Regions from separate parts of the Kitasatospora sp. NPDC091207 genome, predicted to be linked through region 1. Evidence: riboswitches for the same ligand, from Rfam matches in the RefSeq annotation. Region 1 holds a riboswitch; each other region holds the start of a gene.
The links. Region 1 has a riboswitch for cyclic di-AMP ahead of ACIQTO_RS27465 (family 16 glycosylhydrolase). Riboswitches for the same ligand answer to the same signal wherever they lie in the genome.

Region 1 (3,496 bases):
CGGACCAGTCGGTCTGACCGCGCGGCCGCTCGGGCGGCTTCGCGGTCAGCCGCCTCGGCGCCTCGGCGGCCCGGCGGCCCGGCGGCCCGGTGGCTCAGGCCACCGGCTCCAGGGTTCCGGTGTGCAGCTCGCCGACCCGGCCGCCCTCGCCCTCGTACGTCCAGAACGCGCGCACCGTGAGCCTGCCGAGGTCCATCACATGGCTGACGGTGATGCCGCTCTGCTCGGTCCAGCTGACGAAGTACAGCTCCGGCCCGATCTCGGCGATGTGCAGCGCCACGTCCTCCCACTGGCCCGCCGACTCGCCGAGACCCTCCCAACGCAGCCGCTTGCCGTCGGGCGAGTAGGCGTTGCGGAAGGCCGCGCCGTTGTCGACCTGGAAGAGGTAGGTGCGGCCGGCGAAGGCGGGCAGGGGCGCGGTCATGGCGGGACGGGTCCTCGTCTCTCGTCTGTGCGGTACGGCTGGACCCCCAACCTATCCGACCGGCCGACCTTCGCGGCGGACTTGCGGACACCCCGCCACGGGGCCTGACGCCACGGGGCCTGACGCCACGGGGCCGGCCGCCACGCGGTCCGGCCGCCGGGTGTGACACCGGCACCCGGGCGACCCCCGTCCTGCTCGTCCACGGTGCCAACGACAACGCCGACCGCGCCTGGGCCGCCCCCGGCGAAGGGGGCGGTTGCGGTGCCGCCGGGGCGTCGGCCTGCCCGTCGACCGGTCTCGCCCAGCAGCTGGCCGCCGACGGTCACCGGGTGTTCGCGATCAACTTCGCCCACAAGCAGGGCGACAACCTCCTCCAGACGCAGGCCGTGGGCGACGCCGTCGCCCTGATCCGCGCCAGGCTCGGGGTGCCGCAGGTGGACGTGGTCGCCTGGAGCAAGGGCGAGGTCGCCGCCCGTGCCTACGTCTCCTCGGTGCGGCCCGCCTGGGGCCGGGCGTACGCGGGTGATGTCCGCCGGCTGGTGACCCTCGGCGGGCCGAACGGCGGTCTGGACTACGTCTACGCGCACGGCTGGGCGTTCTCGCCGGCGGTCTGGCCGGCCTGCGGCGGTACCGCCAACGCGCCCTCCCCGCACCTGTCCATGACCTGCTACGGCACGTACACCGCGCAGCCGTGCCTCGGCGTGCTGCCCAGCGGCGGCTACGACTGCTACCCGGGCCAGCGCCAGCTGCTGGCCCGGTGGGACGGCAGCTACGGGGTGGACGCCGGGGCCCAGGACTGGTGGACGACGTACTACGGCGGCCAGGGGTACTACACCGCGGGACAGGGCATCCGGGCGGCGATCGACGCCGGGTCGCTGATCGGACCGCTCCAGCGGGCCGGCATCCCGGCGGCGGTCCGCACCTACCTGCTCGCGGGCGGTGCGGCGGACATCCCGGGCGTCCTCAACGAGAACCGCGGGCCCAGTGACGGCATCGTCTTCACCCGGAGCGCGCTGGACACCACCGGCATCGGCACGGTCGGCGGCAGCAGGCTGCTCGGGGGGCTCAACCACCTGGAGCTGGCCTGGGCACCCGAGGCGATGAGCCAGGTCGACGCCTGGCTCGACTGACCGGCCCGCCCGGGTACCGCCGGGCCGGGTGACCGGCCGGTCACCCGGCCCGGCGGTACCACGGCAGCCGCCGGCGCGGCCAACTGATCAACTCCACCGCCGACTTGATCAACTCGGCAGCGCTCCACTGTGAGCTGCGCGACAACATCCCCTCCGGAGTTGTCGCCTTCCGGACGGCCTGCCTAGCCTGCACGGGTCCGCCTTCGCGGACCCCGCCGTCGGGACGCCGAGTCCTGTCCACCCGCCGGTCGGCAGTCGAGCACCACAGCGGACGGGAGCGGGGGACCCAGGTCAGTGCCCGGCCCGTGCGCTCCCGCGCACCGGCCGAGGCTAGGGGTGAAGCCGCTCCACAGGCGGCCGGGCGACCTCAGCCCGAACCCGACAGCTCACCTCGCAGGCGTCACAGAGGACACCGCCATGCAGAAGCCTGCCCGGCGCGCGACGCCGCGTCATGCCCGCCCCACCCACCGAGGCCGCCAGGCCGCCATCGCCGCCACCGGCGCGCTCGCCATCAGCGGCGCCGGCCTGCTCGGCGTACCGGCCCTCACCGGCGCCCAGGCGGCCACCGCGCCGACCGTCACCCAGGACAAGCTCGCCCCGGCCGCCATGGTCGCGGGCAAGGCCGCCACGGCCTCGCTGACCGTCCACTCCTCGGCCTGCTTCACCGCCAGGACCGTCGGCGTGGGCGTGCGCGACGCGGCCGGGACCAACCTCGACTTCCCCGGCAACGTCGCCAACGCGCAGATCTGCCCGAGCGGTCTGTCGATCACCACCGGCTCGCGCACCCTGCCCGCCGGGACGTACACCCAGTTCGGCTTCTGGCAGGACTCCGCCGGAGCCTGGCACAACCTGCCCTCCCAGAAGCTGGTGGTCTCCGCCGCCAACGCCACCCCGAGCCCCACCCCCACTCCCAGCACCACGCCGACGACCACTCCCAGCACCACGCCGACGACCACGCCCACCGGCACGCCCGCCGGCACGCCCGCCACCGCTGCGCCGGTCGCAGGCAAGAAGCTGACCTGGTCCGACGAGTTCAACAGCCTCGCCCTGGGCTCGCGCTGGACCGCCGACAAGAGCAGCTCGTACCACTACGGCGACCACAACCCCAACGACAACAAGCTCGACTGGCTGAACAAGAACAACGTCGCCGTCTCCGGCGGCGCCGCCACCTTCACCGCCAGGCCGAGCAGCCACACGCTGGAGAACGGCAAGCAGGCCTGGGACACCGGGCTGCTCACCACCGAGTACTCCGGCGAGGGCTTCAAGGTGAAGACCGGCGACTACGTGGAGACCCGGGTCAAGCTCCCGGCCGGCACCGGCGCCTGGCCGGCGCTGTGGACGTGGAACGGCACCAGCGGCAACCACGGCGAGATCGACACGTTCGAGTACCACTCGGACAACGCCAACCTGCTGGAGCTGACCAACCACGTCAACGCGGACCACAAGTACGTCACCGACGCGAAGGCGATCGCCCACGACCAGTGGGTCACCGTCGGTACCCAGTACGGTGCCAACTCGGTCGACTGGTACATCAACGGTGCGAAGGTCTTCGCGGACGGCAAGGGCGTCGGTGCCGACTGGTCGGCGTACCTGATCCTCAACCTGTCCCTGAGTGCGGGCCAGTACCACCCCGCGCCGACGGGCACGGTTCCGATCACCTTCGCCGCGGACTACGTCCGGGTCTACCGCTAGTCCCGTCCGTCCGGAGTCCCCGTCCGTCCGGAGTCCCCGTCCGTCCGAGGCCCCGTCCGTCCGAGGGTCCGCCGTCCGAGACCGCCCGGACGGGACTCCGGACGGAGCGACCCGGGCCGTACCGTGCTGGGCCAGGCCGGCCCAGCACGGTACGGCCCGGGTCGGCCCGGCTCAGCCCCGGGTGGTCTCCACGACGTGGATCGTGAAGGGCTGCCGGTTGTTCGACTCGTTGCGGTCGTCGTCGCTGCGC
Region 2 (3,496 bases), on a different contig from region 1:
GCGTCGAAGTCGGCCGGCTTGGCGGTCGGGTAGGCCATCCTGCGGTGGTAGAGGCCCCAGAACGCGGGCGAGTGCACCAGCAGCGCGCCCATCACGCCGAACATCGCGCGCTGCAGCGTGCTGGGCGGCACGTTCTCGACGAAGGCGTCCAGCAGGACGATCCCGGCGACCCGCTCGGGCGCGTCCCCGGCCACCCGGACGGCGGTCGCGCCGGTGTAGGAGTTGCCGACCAGCGCGGCGCGACCGATGCCGAGGTGGTCCAGCAGGGCGAGCACGTCGGTGGCGATCGCGGCCGGCGAGTAGTCGTCCCAGTCGATCGAGGACTCGCCGAAGCCGCGCAGGTCCAGGGTGATCACCCGGTGGCCCGCGGCCACCAGCAGCGGGCGCAGGTGCCGGTACGCGGCCCGGCTGTCGAGCATCCCCGGGAGCAGGACGACGGGGGCGCCGTCGCCCCGCACCGTGTCGTCGAAGGCCAGCCGGCCGCCGGGGACGTCGAGGTACTGGGTACTGGGGGTGAAGGTGCCGGGCATGGGGGCCTCCTCGGTCCGCCGGGACATCGGCTGAGTGCAGATAGCCATAAAGCTAAGGCTAATAGCCTTAGCCGTCAAGCGGGCCCGTCGCGGTCCACCGCCGGGCTCCCGGCGCGCCCCGGTGTCGCGGCTCAGACCCCCTCCACCTTGAACGGGTCGTGCTCGGCGAGCAGCTTCTCCAGCCGGGCCTGGTCCACCCGGGTGACGATCTCGTTGGTCTCCTGCCGGTCCCGGACCACCTTGGCCAGGGTGAAGGCGGAGGTGACGGTGTAGAGCAGCCCGACCGCGAGGAAGGCGCGGGTCCAGCCGCCGACCGGCAGGTAGGCGATCCCGACGGCGAGGGCGCCGCCGGAGAGGGCGAAGGAGAGGACGGCCTGGATGTAGTACGCGGCCGTGGTACGTGACTGCATCGGTGCGTTCATGGCGTCAGGATGGCGGCGCCGGTCCGGGCCGCACATGAGTAGAAGTACTCAGATAGGGGGTCGTTCGTTGACGTCCAATCACGTTCGGTAGTGTCAGTTGTCGGTAATCCGCCCAAATCGCCCATCGGGTCGCGTAGTGTCCGAGTCGTATCCGGCTCTCCCGAACGGACGGCTTGGAATCAGAGGCTCCTAGGATTAACGTTTGATAACGCAGCGCGGTCCGCAACGCCGTACCCAGACGGCACCGTGCGCCGTCGCCTAATCCCGCCGGCCGGCCTCCGGGCAGGCCAGGGAGCCGGGGAACCACGTTCCTTGGGGTGAATCGGCCGGGCCCAGGCCCAGCCGTAGGAGACCTTCCTGCTCCGAACCCGTCAGCTAACCCGGTAGGCGCGAAGGAAGGAAAGGAGCGCGCCTCCGTGGCGTCGTCGCACTCTCCGGCACACCTGCCCGGCTCCCCCGCCGGCACCCAGCTGCTCGACCACCCCTGGCCGCCCGCCCATCCGGGCGAGTTCGGCGGGCCCGCCGACGGCGGCCCGCAGGCCGCCGAGGCCAACCGGCACCGGATGCCCCGTCAGAGCCGCGGCACCGCTCCGCTGCTCGGCGTCACCGCCGTCGCCGCCACCCTCGGCGCGACCGGGTTCGCCTCCGCCACCCCGGCCGCCGCCCCCGCCGTCGAGGCCCCGGACGAGACGCCGGTCGCGCTCTCCGCGGACCCGGGCCTGGCGCTCGCCGCCCGGATCCAGCTGCAGGCCGACAGCCAGCGCACCGCCGCCGAGGAAGGTGCCCGCCTCCAGGCCGCCAAGGAGGCCGAGGCCAAGCGCGCCGCCCAGCAGCAGGAGGCCAAGCTCGCCGCCGAGGCGGCCGAGAAGGCCAAGCTCGCCGCCATCAACCTGCCGGTGCGCGACTACGACCTCTCCGCCCACTACGGCCAGAGCGCCTCCTACTGGGCCCACCTGCACACCGGCCTGGACTTCGCCGCCGACACCGGCACCCCGGTGTACGCGGTCGGCCAGGGCACCATCACCTCGGCCGGCTGGGCCGGGTCGTACGGCTACCGGATCGTCGAGACGCTGCCCGACGGCACCGAGATCTGGTACTGCCACCTCTCCTCGATCATCAAGGGCTCCGGCAAGGTCGTCCCGGGCCAGCAGCTCGGCAAGGTCGGCGCGACCGGCAACGTGACCGGCCCGCACCTGCACCTGGAGGTCCGCCCCGGCGGCGGCGCCCCGGTCGACCCGGAGACCTGGTTCGAGCAGCGCGGCATCACCCCCTGACAGCACGCCACGGTGCCCCGGTCGTCACCACGACGGCCGGGGCACCGTCGCGTCTCAGGCCCCGGGGGCGTCCCGGTCCTCGGCCTCCCCGGCTCCGTCGGTCACCTCGGCTCCGTCGGCCGCTTCGGCTTCCCCGGTCTCGAAACCCTCGTCGGCTTCCTCGTCGGCTTCCTCGGGGGCTTCGGAGAGCTGCGCCACGTACGCGTCGATCTCCTCCTGGCCCGGCTCCGGAGCCAGCTCCGGGAACTCCTCCACCAGCAGCCGGGGCAGCCCCGGCACCGTCCACTCGCCGGCCAGGTCCAGCGCCGCCTCCACGGCGGCCTCCTCGAACGCCCCGAAGTCCCCGGCCAGCTCGTCGGGCATCGGCCGGCCCAGCGCGGTCAGCTCCGCCAGGTTGCGGTAGCTGCGCCGCATCAACCCCTGTTCCAGGAGCCGGCGGGCACCGTCGGTGGCCATCCCGACGCTGATCGCCCGGGCGTCGCCCCAGCCCCCGTCGTCCACCGCGTCCAGCTCGCCGGCCTCCTCCAACGCCTCGCACGCGGCGAGCCGGTCCTCCGGCGCCAGCTCCCGGAACGCCGTCAGCCAGCCCCGGACCGCCTCCGGGTCGGTGAGGTCCACGCCGTCCGCGCGCAGCAGCAGCGTGTACAGCCGGGGCCAGGTGACCAGATCGGCCCGGCGCAGCAGCCCGGCGGCCACCTCACCCTGCCACTCGGCCTCCGCGTGCAGCCGCTCCTGCCGCTTGGCGTTCAGCCGCTTCGCGGCCCGCTGGTGGTCGATCAGCAGCCGCACCGCCGCGCCGTACGCCAGCGGGTCCTCCTCCGGTGCGGGCTGGACGTACAGGTAGAGCCGCTCGTACAGCAGCTGCTCCACGGCGTCCGAGGTCAGCTCCGGCCAGCCGTCGCGCATCCTGCCCTCGCCCAGCTCCAGCAGCGCCAGCACGGCCCGCACCGGCGCCTCGGCCACCGGCGGGCGGTCCTGCGTCCGCGCCCAGGCGAGCAGTTCGGCGGCTTTGGTGCGCGGGGCGAGCCGCAGGTCTTCTTCTTCCATGTCACGTAAGGTAACCGGAAAGCCCGGGTAGGGTCGGCAGGCATGGTCCCCGTCCGACTCACCGGCCCCCGCCTGGCCATCCGCGAGTTCCACCACAGCCCCGGTGACATCGACGCCCTGTACGCGGTGTTCGGCGATCCGGAGGCCACCCGCCATCTCCCGTTCGAGCCGCGTGACCGCGAGGACTGCGCCGACCAGATCGAGCAGTACCTGGAGGAGGCGC
Region 3 (3,496 bases), on a different contig from region 1:
CTCACCGGTGCCGACCTGTCCCTCGCCGCGCCCGACCCGCTCGCCCGCTTCGAGGCCGCGATGCTCACCCACCTCGCCGACGACCACCCGGACGCCCTCGACCTGCTCACCCGGCTGCTGGACCCGGAGCTGCTCGCCGGACGCCCCGACGTCCGCCCGCTCGCCCTCGACCGGCACGGCCTGGTGCTCCGCCTGGACCACCCGTACGGCCACCGCGACGTCCGCCTGGTCTTCCCCGAACCGGCCCGCGACGCGGACGAGTTCGGCCACCGCGTGCACCAGCTGCTGACCGCCGCGCACGGCGACCTGCCCGCCCACCGGTCCTGACCGAACACCGGACGGATCGACACCGGACGGAGCGACACCGAACGCCCCACCCGGTACCCACCGACCACAGGGTGACGGCCCGTCCGATTCCGGGCGGGCCGACCGCATTCCGGGCGGGCCAACCGCATTTCCGGCGGTCCGGTCACATTCCGTCCGATCCCATCCGGCCTCCGGCCCGGACAGCCGTCCGCTGACCCCGAAAAGCCCTGGAGGGCCAACGCGGCCGCCCCAAGAAAACCCATCGCGACAGGGGGGGTGAACGGACATCAGAACCGGCACCCGATATCCGGTGGCGGAAACGCGCAATGGCCGGCCCGGCTCACGAAGGAAATTCGTGAGCCGGGCCGGCCTGGGCGTGTCCCGCGCCCATGATCCACTGATGGTGCGGCGATCACCCGGTCGAGCGGTCACCCGACATGACCATCCCGGGAGGTCGTTCGCCCCGCACCCAGCGGTGGTCCGACCTCAGGTCAGATGGAGACGCCGTGCGCCCGCAGGTAGGCGATCGGGTCGATGTCCGAGCCGTACTCCGAGCCGGTGCGGACCTCGAAGTGCAGGTGCGGGCCGGTCACGTTGCCGGTCGCGCCGGAGAGGCCGATCTGCTGGCCGGCGGTGACGGTCTGACCGATCTTCACGCCGATCGAGGACAGGTGCGCGTACTGGGCGTACTTCCCGTCGGCGAGCTTGATCTCGACCTCGTTGCCGTAGGCGCCGCCGTTGCCGGCCTTGACCACGGTGCCGGCCGCGATGGCGCGCAGCGGGGTGCCGGTGGAGGCGACGAAGTCGGCACCGGTGTGGTGGCCGGAGGACCACATCGAGCCGGCCACGCCGTAGGCGGTGCCGAGCTTCGGGTTGGCGACGGGGGCGACGTAGCCGGAGGTGGCGGCCACGGCGGCCGGGGCCTGGGTGGCGGCCGGCGCGGCCGGCTTCGCGGCGGGGGCGGCCGGCTTGGTGGCCGGGGCCTGCGCGGGCTTGGCGGCCTGGACCGGCTTCGGCGCGGCGGCCTTGGCGGCCGGCTGCACCGAGTCCTGCGAGGCCTGCGGCTTGGCGGCGGGGGCGGCGGGCTTGGCGGCGGGGGCGGCCGGGGCCGCGGCGGCCTTGGCGCCGAGCGCGAGCTGCTGACCCGGGAAGATGAGGTTCGGGTTGGCGCCGACGACCGAGCGGTTGTGGTCGTACAGCGCCTGCCAGCCGCCCTCGACCTGCTTGGCGTCGGCGATCTTCGACAGGGTGTCCCCGCCGGCGACCTTGTAGGTCTCCTCGGCCGGAGCGGCGGCGGGCTTGGCGGCCTCGGCGGCGGCCGGAGCGGCGGCCTGGGCAGCGGCGGCCGGCGTGGCGTCGACGCTGGTGGCGCCGGTCCAGGTGCTGGTCTGCGCGGGCTTCGCGGCCGGGGCGGTGTGGGCCTGGGCGCTGATGGTGGTCACCAGCGGAAGGGCGAAGGCGGCGCCGGTCACGGCGGTGGCGATGCCGATGCGGGCGGCGCGGGGCAGGGCGATACGACGAGCCTGTGCGGGCATGGGGAACTGTCCTCTCCGACGCCTGCGAGGTGAGCTGTCGGGTTCGGGCTGGAGTTGCCCGGCCGCATAGCGCGGCTTCACCCCAAGCCGGACCGTGAATTCCGGTCCGGCGACTTACCTTTGGGTCCCCCGCTCCTGCCGTACAGAGTTCGGTTCGTACCACCGGGCAGCGGCAGGACTAGGCGTTCCACCCGGTGGCCACCCGGGCCAATGCCGGGCGGTCGCTGAACTAAAGCCCATCCACCCGGGTGAAGCAATGTCGATCTCTTGAATCGACAACCAATGCCGGAAAGATCGTGACACTCCGAATGATCGGCTGCACAGTATGTGCACAATCGATTCACCGCGTGCCACTGATCCGCGACGCTCCGCCGATTTCGATGTCCGTCCGCATGCGATCACCTACGGAAAGCCATCTGCCGACACACCCCCGGTGAGCCTTGTCACGTCGTCTCCCGGGGCGCACGATCGGGCGGTGATGACCCCCTCCGAGGCCGGCACCCTGCGCCTGGGCACCGCGCAGGGCCGCTGGGTCCTCCTGGCGACGGTGCTCGGCTCCAGCATGGCGATGCTCGACGGCACCGTGGTGAACGTCGCCCTGCCCCGGATCGGCACCGATCTCGGCGCCCCGCTCGCCGCCCTGCAGTGGACGCTCAACGCCTATCTGCTCACCCTGGCCGGCCTCATCCTGCTCGGCGGCGCCCTCGGCGACCGCTACGGACGGCGCCGCGTCTTCCTGATCGGTGTGCTCTGGTTCGCCGCCGCCTCGGCGGCGTGCGCCGCGGCGCCCACCATCGAGGTGCTGATCGCCGCCCGCGCGGTGCAGGGCATCGGCGGGGCACTGCTCACCCCCGGCTCACTGGCGATGCTCCAGGCCGTCTTCCACCCGGACGACCGGTCGGCGGCGGTCGGCCTCTGGTCCGGTCTGGGCGGGGTGTCCGCCGCGATCGGCCCGTTCCTCGGCGGCTGGCTGGTGGACGGCCCCGGCTGGCGGTGGATCTTCCTGCTGAACGTCCCGCTCGCCGTCCTGGTGATCGCGGTGGCTTCCCGGCACGTCCCGGAGAGCCGGGACGAGAGCGCGACCGGCCGGTTCGACGCCCTCGGCGCGGCACTGGCCGCGCTGGCCCTGGGCTCGGTCACCTATGCCCTGACGGCCGCGGGCGGCGGGCTCTCGCCGGAGGTCTGGCTGGCCGGCGCGGCGGGGCTGCTGCTGGGCACGGCCTTCGTCGTGGTCGAGCGCCGTGTCCCGGAGCCGATGCTGCCACTCGGCCTCTTCTCCTCCCGGCTGTTCACCGCGGTGAACCTGGTCACCCTCTGCGTCTACGCGGCCTTCAGCGGCGTGTTCTTCCTGCTGGTCGTGCAGTTGCAGATCGTCTCCGGGTTCTCCCCGCTGGTCTCCGGGCTGGCCCTGGTGCCGATCACCGTCCTGATGCTCGCGCTGTCCGCCCGGGCCGGCCGGCTCGGCAAGCGGATCGGCCCGCGACTGCCGCTCACCGTGGGGCCGCTGATCTGCGCGACGGGCGTGCTGCTCATGCTGCGGATCGGCCCGGACGCCTCGTACTGGACGGACGTGCTGCCGGCCGTCACCGTGATGGGCTGCGGGATGGTCCTACTGGTGGCGCCGCTGACCGCGACGGTGCTGGCGGCGGTGGAGG
Region 4 (3,496 bases), on a different contig from region 1:
GACGGGCAGGACCTCGACGTGCCGGTGATCATGGCGCCGCCGCGCGGGGTCCGGGTGCGGTTCAGCCGGACCGGTGAGACGGCGGACGAGCTGATCCGCCGGCTGGTGCGGGCCGAGCCGCAGGGGCGGCCGGTGGTGGTGGTCTCCGCCGACCGGGAGGTCGCGGAGGGCGTGCGGAAGGCCGGTGCGCGCCCCGTGGCTTCCGTGCTGCTGCTGAACCGGTTGGCCCGGCCCTGACCTCGACCGGGCGCTGGCCAGGCCGGAGTGACGCCTGGTCAGCGCCCGGTTTGCGGGGTTGTGAGGATCCGGTGAAGTCATGGCCGCGGGCGGAGGTTCACGCCATTGGGGGAGTGGCGCAAAGCGTGGATCTTCACTAGGGTCTGGCGTCAAACCTATTTTCCGGATTCTCACCCAATCGGGTGAGTCCGTTGGAAGAAGGAGCCGGTCCCTTGGCCACCCACCGCCGTCCCAAGCAGCCGAGCCGCGCGCGGGTCTCCGTGCTCACCGCTGCCGCGGCGACCGCGGTCGCCCTCTCCGCCCAGGTCGCCGCGCACGCCGCGCCGAGTCCGTCCCCCAAGAAGGAGGACGTGAAGGCGCAGATCGACCAGCTGCAGGAGGAGGCCGAGCAGGCCACCGAGAAGTACAACGGCGCCAAGGAGCGGGCCGACCAGCTGCGCAAGCAGTCGGACCAGCTCCAGGACCAGGTGGCCCGCGGCCAGGACCAGATGACCCAGCTCCAGGCCGGGCTGGCCGAGGTGGCGGGTGCGCAGTACCGCACCGGCGGCATCGACCCGTCCGTCCAGCTGATGCTCTCCTCCGACCCGTCCGGCTACCTGGACAAGGCGTCCAGCGTCCAGCAGGCCAGTTCCAGCCAGGCCGACGCGCTCAAGGGCCTGCAGGACCAGCAGCGCCGGCTGGACCAGCAGAAGGCGGAGGCGGCCGCGATCCTGGCCTCCCTGGACAACACCACCAAGGACCTGAACCAGTCCAAGGCGGAGGTCAACAAGAAGCTCAAGGAGGCTCAGGACCTCCTGAACTCGCTGAGCGCGGCGGACCGGGCGGCGCTGAAGGCCGCCCAGCAGCAGGCGGACCGGGCCTCGCGCGGCAGCGAGCGGGCCGATCTGGGCAGCCTGCCGCAGGCCAGCGGCATGGCCGGGTCGGCCGTGTCCAACGCGATGAGCAAGCAGGGCTCGCCGTACCAGTGGAGTTCCGTCGGGCCGAACACCTTCGACTGCTCGGGCCTGATGGTCTGGTCGTACGCCAAGGCCGGTGTCACGCTGCCGCGCACCTCGCAGGCGCAGGCCAACTACGGCTCCCGGGTCCCCTCGCTCGCCGAGGCCCAGCCGGGCGACCTCATCATCTACCGCGACGACCGCAGCCACGTCGGGATGTACATCGGCAACGGCATGGTGGTGCACGCGCCGCACACCGGTGACGTCGTGAAGGTGATGAAGGCCGACGCGATGAAGATCAACACCATTCGCCGGGTCTGACGGACCGGCACGACACGCCCACGGGCCGGGACACGGCCCTGTGATCCACGCCACCTCCTGATCGGGGGTGGCGTCGGCATTCACGGCGGCATGGTGACAAACGATCAGCTCCGTGTGGGCTGGTGATCACACTCGGTCATATTCACAAGTGAACTTGGATATTCTTCCGGCATTTTTCTGACAAGGATTTGAACGGATCACGGTTCTGTTACTAGGGTCGTGCCTCGAACCACCGCACAGTCGATCACCCAGCCAGGGTGGCGGCGGGGGTTTACCGCCGAGTTCGTGAAGCAGCGGGGCAGGTCGTCTGCCCGACGGGGAGCCCAGTAGTCGGGGGTGCTGTGGAGCGGAGCCGGGGAACCATGTTCCTCCGGGGTGAATCGGCGCCAGGTCGACCGCGAGAGCGGCCGGTGAGGCGTCGTAGGGCACGCTTCCGGCCCGAACCCGTCAGCTCACCCGGTAGGCGGACGTAGGAAGAAGGAGTCCGCCTTCGTGGCGTCCCATCGTCGTCCCAAGCCCGCCGGCCGCGCCCGGGTCTCGATCCTGACCGGTGTCGCCGCTGCGGCGGTCGCCCTCTCCGCGCAGTCCGGCGCCCACGCCGACCCGACGCCGACCAAGGACCAGGTCAAGGAGCAGGTCGACCAGCTCAACGAGCAGGCCGAGCAGGCCACCGAGAAGCTCAACGGTGCCCAGGCCAAGCAGCAGGAGCTGCAGAAGCAGGTCGGTGAGCTGCAGGACAAGGTGGCCCGCCAGCAGGCCTCGGTGACCGAGGCCCAGGGTGGCCTCGCCGAGATCGCCGGCGAGCAGTACCGCAACGGCGGCATATCGCCGACCGTCCAGCTGATGCTCTCGTCCAGCCCGGACAGCTTCCTCACCCAGGCCGGTGCGATCAACCAGGCCGGCAGCACCCAGTCCAATGTCCTGAAGGACCTTCAGGAGCAGCAGCGCAGGCTCGACCAGGACCGCAACGAGGCCCAGGGCAAGCTCGCCGAGCTCGAGGCCACCACCCAGCAGCTGAAGGCCTCCAAGGAGGAGGTCCAGGGCAAGCTGGCCAAGGCCCAGGACCTGCTCAACACGCTGACCGAGCAGGAGCGCCAGGCGCTGCGCGCGGCCGAGGAGAAGGCCGCCGCCGAGGCGAAGGTCAAGGCGGACGCCGCCAAGGCCGAGGCCAAGGCCAAGGCGGACGCCGACCGGGCCTCCCGCGACAACAGCCGGGACAACCTGGCCGGCTCGTCCTCGGCGGCCGCCAAGCCCGCCGCCGCCTCGTCCGCCGCCGCCGCGCCGTCCGCGCCCGCGGCTAATGGCTCGCGCGCCGCCGCCGCGATCGCCGCGGCCGAGAGCAAGCTGGGCGCGCCGTACGTCTACGGCGCCTCCGGCCCGGGCTCGTTCGACTGCTCCGGCCTCACCAGCTGGGCCTACGCCCAGGCCGACGTGTCGCTGCCGCGCACCTCGCAGGCCCAGGCCACGGTCGGCACCAACGTCGGCACCAACATCGCCAACGCCCAGCCCGGTGACCTGATCATCTACCGCGCGGACCGCAGCCACGTCGCCATCTACGTCGGTGGCGGCCAGGTCATCCACGCGCCGAAGCCCGGTGCGAACGTCCGGTACGAGACCGCCAGCATGCTGCCGATCTCGGCCATCGTGCGCGTCTGATCCGACGTCCGCCGCCGCAGGCCCGGTCTCCCCTCGCGGGAGGCCGGGCCTGCGGCTTTTGCGGCGGACCGGTCTGGTGTCCGATTGCGGGTCAAATATTCGGGTTGGGAGGGGTTTGGACTCGCTCGCCCGGACTCGCTAACGTCTGCCACCGGACTTCCGCTTGAGAGCCGCCCGCTCCGGTGCGGCGGCGGGGCCCGGCCCAGGATCGGAGCCACCGTCGTATGGCCCTGCACCGCCGTTCCCCCCTGCCGGGTGCGCTCGCCCGCGCGCTGGTGCTGACCGCCGCGGCCACCACCGCGCTGGGGGTGGCGACGGGCGGTGCCGCCCAGGCCGCCCCGGGCGCG

Region 2: another riboswitch for cyclic di-AMP. It lies ahead of ACIQTO_RS26085 (M23 family metallopeptidase); the one in region 1 lies ahead of ACIQTO_RS27465 (family 16 glycosylhydrolase).
Region 3: another riboswitch for cyclic di-AMP. It lies ahead of ACIQTO_RS12875 (peptidoglycan DD-metalloendopeptidase family protein); the one in region 1 lies ahead of ACIQTO_RS27465 (family 16 glycosylhydrolase).
Region 4: another riboswitch for cyclic di-AMP. It lies ahead of ACIQTO_RS06670 (NlpC/P60 family protein); the one in region 1 lies ahead of ACIQTO_RS27465 (family 16 glycosylhydrolase).

Annotation. Positions count from the first base shown of each region.
Region 1 is NZ_JBIVVS010000019.1:125,529-129,024, reverse strand. It holds gene ACIQTO_RS27480 (alpha/beta hydrolase) at 1-17, shown strand, start outside; gene ACIQTO_RS27475 (MoaF-related domain-containing protein) at 95-424, opposite strand; gene ACIQTO_RS27470 (esterase/lipase family protein) at 754-1,554, shown strand; cyclic di-AMP (ydaO/yuaA leader) riboswitch at 1,805-1,969, shown strand; gene ACIQTO_RS27465 (family 16 glycosylhydrolase) at 1,972-3,246, shown strand; gene ACIQTO_RS27460 (hypothetical protein) at 3,418-3,496, opposite strand, start outside.
Region 2 is NZ_JBIVVS010000018.1:24,536-28,031, reverse strand. It holds gene ACIQTO_RS26095 (alpha/beta fold hydrolase) at 1-578, opposite strand, end outside; gene ACIQTO_RS26090 (YiaA/YiaB family inner membrane protein) at 662-952, opposite strand; cyclic di-AMP (ydaO/yuaA leader) riboswitch at 1,198-1,356, shown strand; gene ACIQTO_RS26085 (M23 family metallopeptidase) at 1,369-2,226, shown strand; gene ACIQTO_RS26080 (hypothetical protein) at 2,281-3,273, opposite strand; gene ACIQTO_RS26075 (GNAT family N-acetyltransferase) at 3,316-3,496, shown strand, end outside.
Region 3 is NZ_JBIVVS010000005.1:295,650-299,145, forward strand. It holds gene ACIQTO_RS12870 (DUF2470 domain-containing protein) at 1-327, shown strand, start outside; gene ACIQTO_RS12875 (peptidoglycan DD-metalloendopeptidase family protein) at 798-1,841, opposite strand; cyclic di-AMP (ydaO/yuaA leader) riboswitch at 1,846-2,006, opposite strand; gene ACIQTO_RS12880 (MFS transporter) at 2,320-3,496, shown strand, end outside.
Region 4 is NZ_JBIVVS010000002.1:448,257-451,752, reverse strand. It holds gene ACIQTO_RS06680 (NYN domain-containing protein) at 1-237, shown strand, start outside; gene ACIQTO_RS06675 (NlpC/P60 family protein) at 450-1,493, shown strand; cyclic di-AMP (ydaO/yuaA leader) riboswitch at 1,821-1,975, shown strand; gene ACIQTO_RS06670 (NlpC/P60 family protein) at 1,986-3,149, shown strand; gene ACIQTO_RS06665 (NlpC/P60 family protein) at 3,374-3,496, shown strand, end outside.